Regions from separate parts of the Kordiimonas sp. UBA4487 genome, predicted to be linked through region 1. Evidence: riboswitches for the same ligand, from Rfam matches in the RefSeq annotation. Region 1 holds a riboswitch; each other region holds the start of a gene.

Region 1 (5,113 bases):
GCGGGCCGAATTATAGGTATAGTTGGCGCTCAGGTTGATGGCATCTGTCAGGTCGGCCGTCAGCTCCAGCTCCACACCCTTGGCGCTGGTTTCCGCAATATTGCGGTAGCCGTCGGCGAAGGTGAAGGTGATCAGGTCATCAATATCCTGATTGAAGTAGGTCGCCCCAAAGGTCGCGCGGCCATCGAGGAACGGCTGCTTGAAGCCAACTTCCCAGCTATTGGACCGCTCGGGCTTCAACGCCAGTTCAGGCAATCCTTCCGCCTGTGCGACATTGGAATCGAAGCCGCAGCATGCGAAGGTCAGGTGGAAGATGGTCGGCGCCTTGAAGCCTTCGCTCCAGGCCGCGGTAATCTGCGTGCCCGTGCCTTCAAACTGGTAAGACGCATTCAGTTCACCATTGGTGGTGGAACCGAAAGTTTCATGGTCATCCACCCGCACGCCGCCGGACACTGTCAGGCCATCGATGCCGTCATAAGAAAGGATACCGAAGATACTGTCGGTTGAGATGGGCTCCGGGTCCTGCGACTTGGCTTCGGTCACCTCATGCTGGGCACCTGCTGTCAGCGTCCAGCCGTCGGCCACTTCCAACACACCCAGATAATCGAAATTCAGGCGCTCCCCTTCAGCCCCAAAGCTGAAGATGCCTGCGTTAAAATTATCGCGCTGGATGGATGAATATTCCACCGACAGCGTGTTCGACAGGCGACCGTCCATCAGGTCGATATACGCACGGCCCGCGACGGAAAATTCTTCTGACTTGCTGCTGTCCTCCGTGTCGGCCAGGCCATAGGTGAAGTCGTCTCTGAGGGTGAAGCCGTCATAGTCGCTTTCGGTGTCGGTATAGCTGGTGGTCACATCGAAGCTGAAACCATCCGTCAGCTTGGTGCGAACACGGCCGCGCACAGTCAGGCTTTCGTAGCCGTCATCCTCGTCACCGACTTCAGCAGCAGAGATGCCGTCGGTATCAAAGTAGGACGCGCTCAGGTTAAAGTTCATCCGGTCACTGCCGCCACGCACGGAACCGCCAATACGCTTGCTCTCAAAGGAGCCATATTCACCGAAAACTTCACCCGCAAGACCTTCTTCGCCGGATTTGGTGATGATGTTGATCACGCCGCCGATGGCATCGGAACCATACAGCACCGCCTGCGGGCCGCGCAGTACCTCGATACGCTCAATGCCGTTCGGGTCAAGGGTTGAAAAGTTGAAGCCACCACCCGGCTGGGACGGGTCATTCACCTGCACGCCGTCGATCAGGATCACGGTCTGGTCGGACGACCCACCACGGATGGTGACCGTTGCCACTCCGCCGAAGGTGCCATTCTGGTTGATGGCCACGCCCGGCAGGCTTTGCAGCGCGTCAACAACATACTGGTACTGGCGCTCAACAAGCTCGGCTTCACTCAGCACCGCGATGCTTTTGGCCACTTCGCTAATCGGTTGCGTGCGGCGACCCGCGGTTACGACAAATTCTTCGATATCTTCATCCTGCGCACTGGCTGCAGGCACATATGTAAGGGCGCTGGTGGCAACCAGAAGCGCCTTTAGAGGGGATAGTCTGGACATGGACAGGCTCCATTTTCGGCCTCTTTGAGGCCCGTAAAACAACAGCTGCAGAAATGGAGATTGTCAGACGAGAGAGGGACAAGCTCCGCACACAGCAACGACCTTGTCGCCGGTACGGAAATCCGCTTCCCATGGTTGACCCGACCAGAGAAATGGGCGACCAGATGGCAGGTCTCCTGGCTTGTGTCTCACCGTGCTCCCCGCCCTTCCCGGCTTTCACCAGTGGGCCCTTCGGGGGACACTCCACACATACAGTTGCGGGCACAGCTGCGGATTTGCCCTTCCTTTTCGGGGGACTTACCGCATTCCCTCTTCGCTCTTACCCTAACGGGCAACAGAACCATCGCGTGCGCCATGCATAGAGGCTCACGCGGGCAAATTCAATATAAAGATATGCGGGCCGCACAAGCGTTCCTGAGCGAGGCAGTGAGATTAATTTGTCGGGGAAACGAAGCGTGGTGCTGCTGAGAAGATTTGAACTTCCGACCTCTCCCTTACCAAGGGAGTGCTCTACCCCTGAGCTACAGCAGCAGGCCACGTCTTGCGAGCGATCTTCTATAAGCGCCCTAGGCATGAGTCAATAAGTAATTTCCGTACACATTCAATCTTGAAAATCTCGGCTGATTGGCGCAAATGTGGGCACATGAGCGAAAAGACTAAACAAGACGTCCCTGTGAAACAGGATTCGGGCAAGCTGAAGGATGCCGAAAAGCAGGCCCGGCTGGCTGAAGCCCTGCGCGCCAACCTGCGCCGCCGCAAGGAACAGCAGCGGACACGCAAGACAGAAGACTGATCAGGCGACTAAATAGCCGTCCGATCTCAGCTTTTTCCCGGACAGCTAAAAGCCCCCTCAACAATTCCCATATCTGGTAGGTTTAACGCTTGTCGCGCACAAGCGATTGGCTTACTAATGCCAAAAATAGCTGTGCCCCGGTGGGTTGGGGAAACAGGCAACCAGATGTCACTCAGGGGAGACGCCAATGGCCATCATGTCCGATAAATGGATTCGCGAAATGTCACAACAGCACGGCATGATCGAACCGTTTGTAGACGGGCAGGTCAGGAAGGATAACATCTCATACGGGTTATCGTCCTACGGCTATGACGCCCGCGTGGCGCCCGAGTTCAAGATTTTTACCAATGTGGACTCGGCCATTGTCGACCCCAAGGACTTTTCCCCGAAAAGCTTTGTCGACCGCGACACAGACGTGTGCATCATCCCGCCGAACAGCTTTGCCTTAGCGCGCACCGTTGAATATTTCCGCATTCCGAAAGACGTGCTGGTGATCTGCCTTGGCAAATCCACCTACGCGCGCTGCGGCATCATCGTGAATGTCACGCCGCTGGAACCCGGCTGGGAAGGCCATGTGACGCTGGAGTTCTCCAACACCACGCCACTGCCCGCAAAAATTTACGCCAACGAGGGCGCCTGCCAGTTCCTGTTCCTGCAAGGCAACGAGCCGTGCGAGACCGCCTACAGCGACCGCGCAGGCAAATATCAGGGCCAGACCGGCGTTACCCTGCCGAAGCTTTAATTTGTTTGCCCAAACACGGGCACTCCGGCGCCGTTAAGATGCCTTTATTGAAGGCCAAGTTTTGCCTTCAGTTGAGTATTGTTGAAAAGGGCACATAGACAGATGGACAAACTGGTTATTGAGGGCGGGAACAGGCTTGAAGGCGTGGTTCCCATTTCAGGCGCGAAAAACTCCGCGCTCAAGCTCATGTGTGCGTCCCTGCTGTCGTCCGAACCCCTGACGCTTCATAACATGCCGCGACTGGCGGACATCACCACGCTCGCAGACCTTCTCAATCACATGGGTGTCACTGTCACCATGGCGGGCGGCCAGGGTGGCCGTATCGCGGGCCGCAGCCTCACGTTTGACGCCGGCCAGATCAACGACACGGTCGCGCCCTATGATTTCGTGCGCAAGATGCGCGCCTCCATCCTGGTGCTGGGCCCCCTTGTGGCCCGCGCCGGTGAAGCGATCGTGAGTTTGCCCGGCGGCTGTGCCATCGGCACCCGCCCGATCGATTTGCACCTCAAGGCGCTCACGGCACTGGGCGCAGAGATCGACGTGGCTGAAGGCTATGTGCGGGCAAGTGCGCCGAAGGGCCTCAAAGGCGGCAATATCCGCTTCCCGTTTGTCTCTGTCGGCGCCACCGAAAATGCGCTGATGGCCGCCACACTGGCCAAGGGCACAACGGTGATTGAAAACGCTGCGCGCGAACCCGAGATCGCAGACCTTGCGGCCTGCCTGAATGCCATGGGCGCCAAGATTGAGGGCGCCGGGCACGAGACCATCACGGTCGAGGGCGTGGACCGCCTGCATGGCGCTGAGCATGAAGTGATGCCCGACCGGGTTGAGGCGGGCTCCTACGCTGTCGCGGCCCTGATGACCCGCGGCAACCTGTTCCTTGAAGGTGCGCGCGCACACGACATGCAGGCGACGCTTGATAAGCTTGAGGAAGCTGGCGGCATCGTGAGCGTTGAGGACGGCGGCATACGGGTGAAATCCAACGGCCACATCCACGGTTTCAATATCGTCACCCAACCCTTCCCCGGTTTCGCCACCGACATGCAGGCCCAGTTCATGGCGCTGGCGTGCGTGGCAGACGGTGCCAGCGTGATCACCGAAGCCATCTTCGAGAACCGCTTCATGCACGTGCCGGAACTGTGCCGCCTGGGCGCGGACATCACGGTGACCGGCTCAAGCGCCACGGTGCGCGGTGTGGAGGCGCTGAAGGGCGCGCCCGTGATGGCCACTGACCTCAGGGCCAGTATGAGCCTCGCGCTCGCCGCCCTTGTGGCAAACGGCAAGACGGAAATCCGCCGGCTGTATCACCTCGACCGGGGGTATGAGCGGCTTGAGGAGAAACTCAAGGCCGTCGGCGCCAACGTCGAGCGCATGCCCGACTGACCCCACCGCACGCTTCCAATAGATTTTCTGCGCGCTTCCTTAATGGGAAACCACTTGAAGCCATGGGGCATGCCGCCTACATTGCAGTCGATTCTGAAGATTGGAACATGTGACCTATGAGTGATGCCCTGAAACTGATCAGCCAGACGGAAGAGGACCTGACCATCATGTCGGGCCTTTTGCAGGATACCACCGTGCGCGTGGGCGACATTGCCTGGCTGCCCAAGGAGCATCGTTTCGCTTTCGTGGGCAACCGGTTCCGCTGGGAAAAGAAGCGCAAGTTCCTCCGCCCAAAAGGTGAGCGCGTGCGCACCGGTTTCCACATGGACGGCATTCTGGCCGCCAAGCTTCACGGCATTGACATCAAGGCCGAGGATACTGTGCTCGAACTTCTGGATATCGAGGCTCACGAAAACGGCGACGACTATTTCATCATGCTGAATTTTGCCGGCGGCGCCAGCATTCGCCTGACGGCAGAATGCATTGACGCCACGCTTTCTGACATGGGTGATGAGTGGGAAGCGCTTGAACGCCCCCATCATGCGGACTAAGTCCACCCCGGCTGCATGCGCGGCCCCTTTTTTTCTTTTTTAAAAACCGAACCGGAACTGACCGATGGAACTCAC
Region 2 (5,113 bases), on a different contig from region 1:
TGGTCTGGTCCGGGAACACCATTTCGACCCGGTTGCACAGAATGTCTTCGTCGACCGGTTGGGTCTCATCCGTCGGAGCCGGGGGCAGGGGCGGCTGGTCCTTGTCAGGCGACACCATGGTGAAATGACCGCGCGTACACAGCTGCCGGTCACCGGTCAGCAGATGCTCGGCATACATGTCTACCTGCACGGTGGCGGAGCGCCGCCCGGCCTTGACGATGTTAGCCTGCAGGTCAATCAGGTGGCCCCGTGACGCGGGGGCCGTGAAATCAATGCGGTCACAGGAAGCGGTCACGAAAGGGCGCCGCCCGAAGCGCGTGGCCGCAACAAAGGCGAGCTTGTCCATATGCGACAGGGCCGTACCGCCAAACAGGGTGCCGTGATGGTTGGTGTCACCGGGGAAAACGATATCGATCAAATGGGTGGTGGCAGTCATGGGCGTGTCCTTGTGTGAAAACCAGGCCACCTGATGGTGGCCCGGCTGTTGGCTGGTTGGTCAGGCGCTGCGGGCGTCGCGGGCCGCGGCCACCATATTCTCAAGCGCTGGGGTGACTTCGGCCCAGGAGCGGGTCTTGAGGCCGCAATCCGGGTTGACCCAGATCTGGTCGGGTGCCAGCCGCTCGGTTGCTTTTCTCAAGAGGGCCGTCATCTCTGCCTTGTCGGGCGTGCGCGGCGAATGGATGTCATAAACGCCGGGGCCGATCTCGTTGGGGTAGGCGAACTCTTCGAATGCCGCCAGCAGCTCCATGTCCGACCGCGAGGTCTCGATCGAGATGACATCAGCGTCGAGTGAGGCCACGTCCGCGATGATGTCATTGAACTCGCTGTAGCACATATGGGTGTGGATCTGCGTTATGTCCGCGACGCCAGAGGACGCCAGGCGGAAACAGTTCACGGCCCATTCCAGATAGCCCGCGTGGTCCGCTTTCCTGAGCGGCAGGCCTTCCCTGAGCGCCGGCTCGTCGATCTGGATCAACCGGATGCCAGCAGCCTCCAGGTCTGTCACCTCATCCCGGATCGCCAGTGCGATCTGTTCGCAGGTTTCCGACCGCGGCTGGTCGTCGCGCACGAACGACCATTGCAGGATGGTCACAGGGCCCGTCAGCATGCCTTTCATCGGCTTCTGGGTCAGGCTTTGGGCATAGGCCGACCATTTGACCGTCATGGGTTCGGGGCGCGACACGTCACCATAGATAATCGGCGGTTTGACATAGCGTGAGCCATAGCTTTGCACCCAGCCGGATTTGGTGAAGGCAAAGCCCGCCAGCTGTTCGCCGAAATATTCGACCATGTCGTTGCGCTCAAACTCGCCATGCACCAGCACGTCCAGGCCCAGGGCTTCCTGGCGCCTGACCGCTTCCCGGGTCTCTGCCTCAAGGAAGGCGTCGTAGGCCTCAGCGGTCAGATCACCGCGCTTGAAGGCCGCGCGTGCCTGGCGGACTTCTTTGGTTTGCGGGAAGGACCCGATGGTGGTGGTGGGGTACAGCGGCAGGTCCAGCGCTGCCCGCTGTGCTGCGCGCCGTGTCTCATACGTGCTTGCGCGGCGGAAGTCTGACGGAAGCGTATTCTGCATCCGGTCATCCACCAGCGGGTTATGAATGCGGGCAGAAGTGCGCCGGCTCTCTGCCGCTGCGGCGCTGTCGTCGAAGGCGGAGGCGACATGGTCGCGGCCGTGATTTGCTGCACGCGTGAGCAGGCTGACTTCTTCAAGCTTCTGGGTTGCGAAGGCCAGCCAGCTCTTGAGTTCCGGGTCCAGCTTGGTCTCATTTTCCAGGTCCACCGGGCTGTGGATCAGCGAACAGGAAGGCGCTACCTGCAGCGCCCGGCCATCGAAAGCCGCGGCCTTTTCAAGCACAGCGAGTGCCTTATCAAGGTCCGTCCGCCAGATGTTGCGGCCATCCACCAGCCCGAGCGACAAGAGCTTGTCTTTACTGATAACCGACAGGCAGGCCGGAAGTTGGTCGGGCGCGCGGACAAGATCGATGTGCAGGCCATGGACGGGCAGGCGGGACGCCAGTGCCGTGTTGTCACCCAGCCCCTCGAAGTAGGTTGCCAGCAGAATTTTGAGCCCGCACTTGCCAAGGCGCGCGTAGGCTTGTTCGAACGCCTGACGCTGTTTGTCTGTTTCCGCGAGCGCGAGCACTGGTTCGTCAATCTGTACCCAGTCCGCGCCGGCGTCGACAAGTGATTGAAGCAGGTCGGCATAGACCGGCAGGACGCGGTCCAGCAGATCAAGCGGGTCATCAAGCGCCGCATCCTTACTTTTGCCAAGCGTCAGGTAGGTGACGGGGCCGATAATCACCGGGCGGGTGTGGATGCCCTGTGCCAGCGCTTCCTTGTATTCGTCCACCAGCCGGGTGGACGACAGGCTGAAGCGCTGGTCTGCGGTGAATTCCGGCACGATATAATGATAATTGGTGTCGAACCATTTGGTCATTTCCATCGCGGGCGCATTCTTGCTGCCGCGCGCCATGGCGAAATAGGTGTCCAGGCTGACGTGGCCGCCTGTGTGCTCAAACCGCGCGGGCACAGCGCCCAATGTGGCTGTCATGTCCAGTATCTGGTCATAAAAGGAGAAATCACCACAGGGGATAACATCAACGCCCTTCGATTGCTGCAGCTGCCAGTGGCGTGCACGCAGCGTTTTGCCGGTGCTAATCAGGTCTTTTTGGGAGATGTCCTGGCGCCAGTAGGCTTCCAGGGCTTTCTTGAGGTCGCGCGCCGCGCCGATGCGCGGGAAACCGAGATTGGCCGATTGTATCATGGCTAACCTTCCTTCTTGGATTTGAATGTGAAAACGGGCTGCGCGCAGGCGGGCTGCGAACAGGGAAGCTGGGGACAAAACGCGGAAGCACAGGCGGCACAAAGCGGCCCGGCATGCGGCTTACATGTCAGGGATCAGGGAAGCGTATTGAGCTTCACATTCGGCGGGAAAATTGGGTCTTGGTCATCTGTCGTCTCCACCGTCTCACCCCGGACGGACATTGGGTTGCGTTTCACCGATGGTAGGTCTCCTGGCTCGCGGGCCTGGGCTGGTCGCCTTCCCGGACACTTGTCCAGTGGCATGATGACCGGCCTTCACCGCTTACAGTTGCGGGGGCAGCTTCGGACTGACGCGCCATTTGGCGCACCGAATTCCCTGTTATCCCCTTGCGGGGACCATCGATGAGAAAATATATATAAAGAAATCTTTATATTGTCAACCATGTGTGTGCCGGGCTGGCACCGTTTGGATTCCGCGCACAAAAAAAGGCGCGGAACTCTGCGCCTTTTAATGTGTACCCGTATTCCTAAGGGGGGAAGGATGGGCGGGTACGGCTTGGAAAACTCAGGTACTCGAAACTAATTCACGACATGGCGGGAGGCGAAGTCTCCGCCGCTGCTGGCCTCAAAGAGGCGGCTCAGAAGCGGGTGATCGAACTCTTCCGTCTGGTCGCATTCCACCAGATTGTCTTCCGCCACGTATGTGGTGTGGGTCTCGCCGTCCACGAGGACGTGATACCAGGGGCGGTCTTTCGGGGGATGCGAGCTAGCCATGATGTCATACCATTCAGGAGACTGGCTATACACAGCATCCACATCGAAAATGAGACCGCGGTAACCGAACCTCCGGTGGATCACCACCGTACCCGGCGCAAAGCGTGCTCTGCAGATTTTTTGTGCCATTGTTCTTCTCCTAGTCAGTCGGTCGTCCAGGACCCTTTCGCTGTGTTTGCCTGAACTCGACAAGGCCACTTCTTGGCCCGTTAATTCCAACTATAAAGGGCCTAAATTAATAAAAGCTGAACTAATCGTTCAAAATTGTTAAGGAATTGGTAATTATATTTCAAAGGTTAACGCGTGCGATCTCAATTCCTTAACGCGGCAGGGCGGCGTTAAAGGGCACAAAGGGGTTAAAACCTTTGACAATCGGCGCCCTCAAAAGCATAGAGAACGCATGTAGCAGGGGATAATTCACCCTCGACTGTTTTGGCCTTATTATATGGGTCGGCCTTAAGGGATACATGGGATGACGAAAGAGATTTATCAAGGGCTCGAACAGCTGGGCGCCAAGTCGGACGCACCGCAGACGCCCGAGGAAGCGGTACTTGAATATGTGAAGAACCCGCGCCCGAAGTCTGATTACTGCGTGCGCTTCACGTGCCCTGAGTTCACGTCACTTTGCCCCGTGACCGGCCAACCCGATTTCGCCCACCTGGTGCTGGATTATGTGCCGGGCGACAGCCTGGTGGAAAGCAAGAGCCTGAAGCTGTTCCTGCAGTCTTTCCGCAACCACGCCGCCTTCCATGAAGATTGCACGGTCGGCATCGCCGAGCGGCTGGTCGAGGAAATGAAACCCAAGTGGCTACGGTTCGGTGGTTACTGGTACCCGCGCGGCGGCATCCCGATTGACGTATTCTACCAGACCGGCGAAGCCCCAAAGGGCGTGTGGATCCCGGAACAGGACGTCCCCAACTACCGCGGCCGGGGTTGATATGTATTATCTGGTCGCCGCCCTCATTGCAGCTGGGGTTCTGTTCCTCTTGAAGGGGCTTGTTACTGCGGTGCGCACGGGCGAGCTCAAGAAAATTGGCGGCGGCGGTGTGAAGGCCCGAAAGGATGACCCGAGTGGCTTCTGGGCTGCCATTGCTTTTGAAGCGCTTTATCTTCTCGCTGGCGTCTGGCTGGTTCTGTATTTGATTGCGCCGGAGATGTTTTCGATCTCTGCCGACTAGGAGTAATTCCATGCATCTTTGTTTTCTTTCCAGCCGGGTCACGATGCCCGGATCTCCCGTCCGCCGTGTTGACGCGTTCGAGCATGACCAGATGATGGAAAACCTGACCGCCGCCTTCGAGGCGTGCGGCGGCCGCGTGACCGACGTATCGTGGGACGACAAGGATGTCGATTGGTCCACGTTCGATGCCGTGATGATTGGCACCACCTGGGATTATTGGGACCGGCTGGATGAGTTCCTCGAGACCCTTGAGCGGATCGAGACCCAGACCCGGCTTTATAACGCGCCCGCATTGGTGCGCTGGAACATCGACAAGCGCTACTTGCGCGACCTTGAAGGCAAGGGCGCGACACTGATTCCGACCATCTGGGCCGACAAGGCAACGCCAGAAGTGATCG
Region 3 (5,113 bases), on a different contig from region 1:
TACGTTGTTCTGCATCTCGTGCGACGCGGATGACACGGATGTTGCCTGCCCGCGCGTCTGGTCGGCCACATCGACCATGGTAGTGGCGGTTGAGCGCATCTCGAGGGCGTTGGCGTTCAGATTCTCAATTGCTTCGGAAATGGACCGGTCGAAGGCGGCGATCAGCGCTTCGATGCGGGCGGCATGCTCTTCGCGCTGGCGTGCTTCCTCAGTATCACGGGCATGTTTTTCCCGTTCCAGTGTTGCGCGCTCCTCTGCCGCTTCCATCTCGGCTTTCTGGGCGGCTTCCCGTTCTTCCGCCAACTGCTCGACCTTCTTCATCTCATCTCGGAAGAACTCCATCGCGCGACCCATGTCGCCGATCTCGTCCTGGCGGCCGGTGTGCGGAATATCGATATCCAGCTTGTTCTCCGCCAGCGTCAGCATGGTGCCGGTGATGTCATTCACAGGTGCCGCGATTGAATGGCCAACGCCGCGGGCAATCACAACAGCCAACAGCACACCAAGCGCGCCCGTGACAATTAGGGTCCATGTCTGGAAGCTGAAGGCGCTCAGCATTTCGTCTACGATGGACTGTTGTTGCCCTTGCTGTAATTCAACCAGTTCGTTGATGCTGTACAGAACCTTTTCGAGGGGCGGCCAACTAGTGCCGTCGATCTCCAACTGTCGGGCTTGCAGGCGGGCGTCTTCGCCGCCCTGCATTGCCAGGTCTATCTGGCGGCGGAACATCGTCTTCAGGGTTTCGGTATTCGCCTTCAGTTCCCTTGCGATCCGCAGGCCGTCACCATTTTCTTCTTCATATTCACGATACAGGTTGATCAAGGTTGTGATGTCCCGGTCAAACTGTTTGGACCGGTCCTCGAACAGGCCCACCAGATAGTCATTTTGCGTCAGGACGGTCCCGCGTGTTAGCGCCAGCATATCGGTGACGTCATATTGTACCTGCCGCAGCATGGCGGTGGATGCATAGCGGTTCGCTGCCAGCTTGGTGGTCGACTGCACCCCTTGCACCTGGATCAAGTTGCCGATCACAAATAACAGCAAAAGCGCTACCAGCGCACCTTGGCCGAGAGCAAGTTTCATTGTCAGGGAATAGTCCCGCAGAAAAGCATCAAAGAATCGTCTCATCGAAGAGCTCCAGGAAGGCGCCGTGGCGCATTAGACCGAAACAAAGGAACTGGGGCCATCTGCCGGCCCGAATGGCGGGATTCGAAATCCGACATCATTGTCCCAAAGCAGGGTTAAAGTTGCGTTAGCGGTCTTGCCAACTGGCAATAAGCGCCTTGCCGGGGCGCGAACCATGCAGTATAGCGGGATCAGGTGGTGCTGGCCCGGCGCCAAAGGCGTTGGGCAGCTAAGAGGGAACACGGACGTTGACCTCGTCAACTGTATGCCGTGGCTGTACCCGCAACTGTGATTGGGGACGCGTTTCAACAAGGCCCACTGGACCGCTAAGTTTGGTCTGGGAAGGGTGAAACGGCGGATGATCCAAAAGCCAGGAGACCTGCCACCGCGTCGCCCATCTGTCAGCCGGGCTAGCTGATCAGAGCGGTTCTCCCGCAATGGCGACAATCCCGCTGAAATGCGCGGAGATTGTCCCTGTCTTTTAAGGCAAGCTCCCGTTCAGTGGTTTTGTGAAACCAAGAATGATGGGAGCGGGCATGCCCTCAAGCCTGCAATTGAAACACTTTTTGACAGCTGCTGTTGTTGTGGCAGGCATTGCTGCGCGCGCAGGTGCAGCGCCCACCGTGGCTGGGCTTGATTTCTGCGCCGACCAATATGTCCTGGCCTTCGCTGACCGGCAGGATATCGTCGCTGTGTCGGGGGATGCCACCAGCCCGAATTCTTTTTACCTCCGGCGGGCCCAAGGTCTCCATGCACTCAGGGGGGGCGCCGAAGAGGTTCTGATGCTGCGGCCGGATATCCTTGTGCGCAGCTACCGGGGGAGCCTGTCTATGGATGCCAAATTTGAACGCGTCGGCATTACCTCTTACCAGCCGCCTTATGCCTTCAACTTCGAGGCCAACCTGAAGAATTTTGGGGCTGTTGCCACGCTTTTGGGGCACGAGGCAGAGGGCAAGGCCTTCATGGCGGACTATATGGCCCGGTACCAAGCGCTAAAGCAGGCTGCCCCTATTCCCATGAAGACGGTCTATATGACTCCCAGCGGCTTCACGGCAGGGAAGGGAAGTTCGGTAGACGATATGATCCGACTGGCCGGACTTGACCCAATTGCCGAGGACCTTGGCCTGAACGGTTGGGGGCCTTTGCCCCTCGAACAGCTGGTCATGATGCCGCCTGACCTGGTGGTTGGCAGCTTTTTCGAGGAAGGGGCTGTTCATATTTCCAATTGGAGCAGCGGGCGCCACACAGTGTTCCGCGATCTGGTGAAAGACGTGCCGTCGATCATGGTGCCAAGCGGCATGATGTCCTGCGGCGGTGCCTTTACGGTGGATGCTGCCGAATATATCCGCTCGGAAATCAAACGTCGTGAATTGATGCCAAATAGGGTTGCCGCCGCGGCGACCGGGGAGAAACAAGAGTGATCAGGAAGCTGCAACAAAACGGCTGGCTGCTGAACGTGTCGCTGATGGGGGTTATCCTGATCGTGGCGCTGATGTCAGGCATGTTTGGCCAGGTGGACCTCGATGTTGCGCAGGTGGCGGCGGCTGTATTTGGTCCGCCCGACAGCCCGGAGGCCATCATCGTGCGCGAACTGCGTTTGCCTAGGGTGCTGCTGGCTATTCTCGCCGGTGCGTCGCTAGGCTATTCCGGTGCTGCCCTTCAGGGGCTTCTTCGCAACCCGCTGGCTGATCCGGGTGTGATAGGCGTGTCGGCCAGTGCCAGCTTGGGGGCAGTTATTGCCATTTATATGGGGCTGGCGGCGATGTCGTCTCTCGCCATTCCAGTCATGGCCATGGCAGGTGCGTTTGTTTCGACCGCGATCCTGATGCTATTGGCCTCGCGTGATGCCAGCGTGCTGACGCTGATCCTGGCTGGTATTGGGATTTCAAGCTTGGCCACTGCCGCCATTGCGCTGGTGATGAATTTTACCTCAAACCCGGTGACGGTGCAGGAAATGGTGATGTGGATGCTGGGGTCGCTTGAAAACAGGACGTTTGACGACCTCACATTGGCAGGGCCTTTCATCGTAGCGGGATGGCTTGCAATGCTGGGTGTGGGGCAGGGCCTGAACGCTCTGAGCCTTGGTGAAGAGGCCGCCCAGACGTTGGGGATTGACCTTAAACGCCTGCGCTGGCGCGTGGTGCTGGGGACAGCCCTGTCTGTGGGGGCGACCGTGTCAGTTTGTGGCGCCGTGGGTTTTGTCGGCCTAGTGGTGCCCCATATGGTACGGGCCATGATTGGTTATGAGCCGCGCCGCCTGCTGCTGCCGAGCGCGTTCCTGGGCGCGATCCTGATGATGCTTGCCGATATCCTGACCCGCCTGCCGATCGGTCACGGTCAGCTGCGCCTGGGCGTGGTGATGGCCATCATTGGCGCACCGGTATTCCTCTATATCGTGTTCAAGACGCGGGAGAGCATGCGATGAACGGGCTGGAAATTCAAAACCTGGCCGTCACGCTGGGTGGCAACGCTATCTTGCGCGATGTGTCTTTCAACGTTGAGCCCGGCCAGGTGGTTGGGCTGATTGGCGCGAACGGCGCTGGTAAAAGTACAGCGCTGAAAGCTGTGCTTGGCATTGTTGAGCCCGAAGCGGGCGACATCCGCATCGGTGATCAGGACGTGGCGGCCCTCGCGCCCCGCGAGCGAGCCAAGAAGCTTTCTTATGTGCCGCAGGGCGCGCCGGTTCACTGGCCGCTGACGGTCGAGCGACTGGTGGGGCTTGGGCGTACACCGCACCTGACACCCTGGCAGGAAGTGAGAGAGGAGGATCAGGCTGTCATCCGGAGCGTGATGGAAGAAACAGACTGCTGGCACCTTCGCAACCGGTTGGCCACAACCCTTTCGGGGGGTGAACGGTCCCGGGTGCTGCTCGCGCGCACCATGGCGGTTGGAGCACCCTTCATGCTGGCGGATGAGCCCACGGCGTCGCTGGATCCGCTGCATCAGCTTCAGGTGATGGACATCATGCGCGGGCAGGCGGCTTGTGGTGCCGGCGTGCTGCTGGTGCTGCATGACCTCAGTTTCGCGCTACGCTACTGTGACCGCCTTGTGCTGCTGCATGAGGGTGGCGTACTGGCGTCTGGTACGCCAGCGGATGTGCTGACAGACGCCCATTTGGAAACCGCTTTCAAGGTGAAGGTGGCTCGCTGGTCTGAGGGCGGTGAGCAGTTCCTCGCGCCGCATGTGGCTGGGGGATAGGCCTTGGCGCGGTCCCTCATGCTGCAGGGCACGGGCTCTGACGTTGGGAAGTCCGTGTTGGTGGCGGGGCTATGTCGCGCGTTCCACCATCGTGGCCTGACGGTCAGGCCCTTCAAACCCCAGAATATGTCCAATAATGCGGCGGTCGCCAAAGAAGGCGGCGAGATCGGTCGTGCCCAGTGGCTGCAGGCACAGGCATCCTGCGTTGACCCCAGTGTTCATATGAACCCGGTTCTGCTGAAGCCGGAAAGCGACACGGGCGCCCAGATTGTGCTGCAGGGGCAAGTGTACGGCCGGGCCGAGGCACGAACCTACCAGGAACGGAAACAGGAACTGTTTGCTCGTGTGGTCGAAAGCTTTGACCGCATGAAGGCGGAAGCCGACCTCGTGCTGGTGGAAGGCGCGGGCAGCCCGGCAGAGGTGAACCTGCGCGCCACTGACATCGCCAACATGGGGTTTGCACTTCCCACTCAAACGCCGGTGGCACTGGTTGGCGATATCAACCGGGGCGGGGTGATCGCAGCCATTGTCGGTACGCATGCGCTGTTGCCGCCTGAGGAGCGCGCGCTGATCAAAGGGGTGATCATCAACCAGTTTCGGGGTGATGTGCGCTTGTTTGATGGCGGACTAGAGACCATCACAGATGTAACCCAGTGGCAGAACTTTGGCGTGGTGCCTTTCTTGCGCTGTGTGCGCGACCTGCCGGCCGAAGATGCGGTGGTGCTCGAGAGCGCGAGCGAAAAACGCGAAGGCGGTTTGCGCATCGTGGTGCCGATGCTATCGCGCATCG

What was found. A riboswitch is a leader RNA that binds a small molecule or an ion and turns the genes downstream of it on or off. The one in region 1 is predicted to bind cobalamin.
Region 2: another riboswitch for cobalamin. It lies ahead of metE (5-methyltetrahydropteroyltriglutamate--homocysteine S-methyltransferase); the one in region 1 lies ahead of B3Z17_RS05955 (TonB-dependent receptor plug domain-containing protein).
Region 3: another riboswitch for cobalamin. It lies ahead of B3Z17_RS14700 (ABC transporter substrate-binding protein); the one in region 1 lies ahead of B3Z17_RS05955 (TonB-dependent receptor plug domain-containing protein).

The regions. Positions count from the first base shown of each region.
Region 1 covers NZ_DGNR01000011.1:97,729-102,841, forward strand. Annotated here, with positions in the region: gene B3Z17_RS05955 (TonB-dependent receptor plug domain-containing protein) at 1-1,569, opposite strand, end outside; cobalamin riboswitch at 1,719-1,930, opposite strand; tRNA gene B3Z17_RS05960 (tRNA-Thr) at 2,026-2,100, opposite strand; gene dcd (dCTP deaminase) at 2,550-3,104, shown strand; gene murA (UDP-N-acetylglucosamine 1-carboxyvinyltransferase) at 3,207-4,487, shown strand; gene B3Z17_RS05975 (DUF2948 family protein) at 4,604-5,038, shown strand; gene hisG (ATP phosphoribosyltransferase) at 5,103-5,113, shown strand, end outside.
Region 2 covers NZ_DGNR01000003.1:213,381-218,493, forward strand. Annotated here, with positions in the region: gene B3Z17_RS02285 (acyl-CoA thioesterase) at 1-436, opposite strand, end outside; gene metE (5-methyltetrahydropteroyltriglutamate--homocysteine S-methyltransferase) at 497-2,764, opposite strand; cobalamin riboswitch at 2,988-3,179, opposite strand; gene hspQ (heat shock protein HspQ) at 3,343-3,666, opposite strand; gene queF (preQ(1) synthase) at 4,010-4,474, shown strand; gene B3Z17_RS02305 (hypothetical protein) at 4,476-4,715, shown strand; gene B3Z17_RS02310 (ATP-grasp domain-containing protein) at 4,726-5,113, shown strand, end outside.
Region 3 covers NZ_DGNR01000013.1:637,389-642,501, forward strand. Annotated here, with positions in the region: gene B3Z17_RS14695 (methyl-accepting chemotaxis protein) at 1-1,128, opposite strand, end outside; cobalamin riboswitch at 1,305-1,526, shown strand; gene B3Z17_RS14700 (ABC transporter substrate-binding protein) at 1,692-2,546, shown strand; gene B3Z17_RS14705 (FecCD family ABC transporter permease) at 2,591-3,550, shown strand; gene B3Z17_RS14710 (ABC transporter ATP-binding protein) at 3,547-4,323, shown strand; gene B3Z17_RS14715 (cobyric acid synthase) at 4,327-5,113, shown strand, end outside.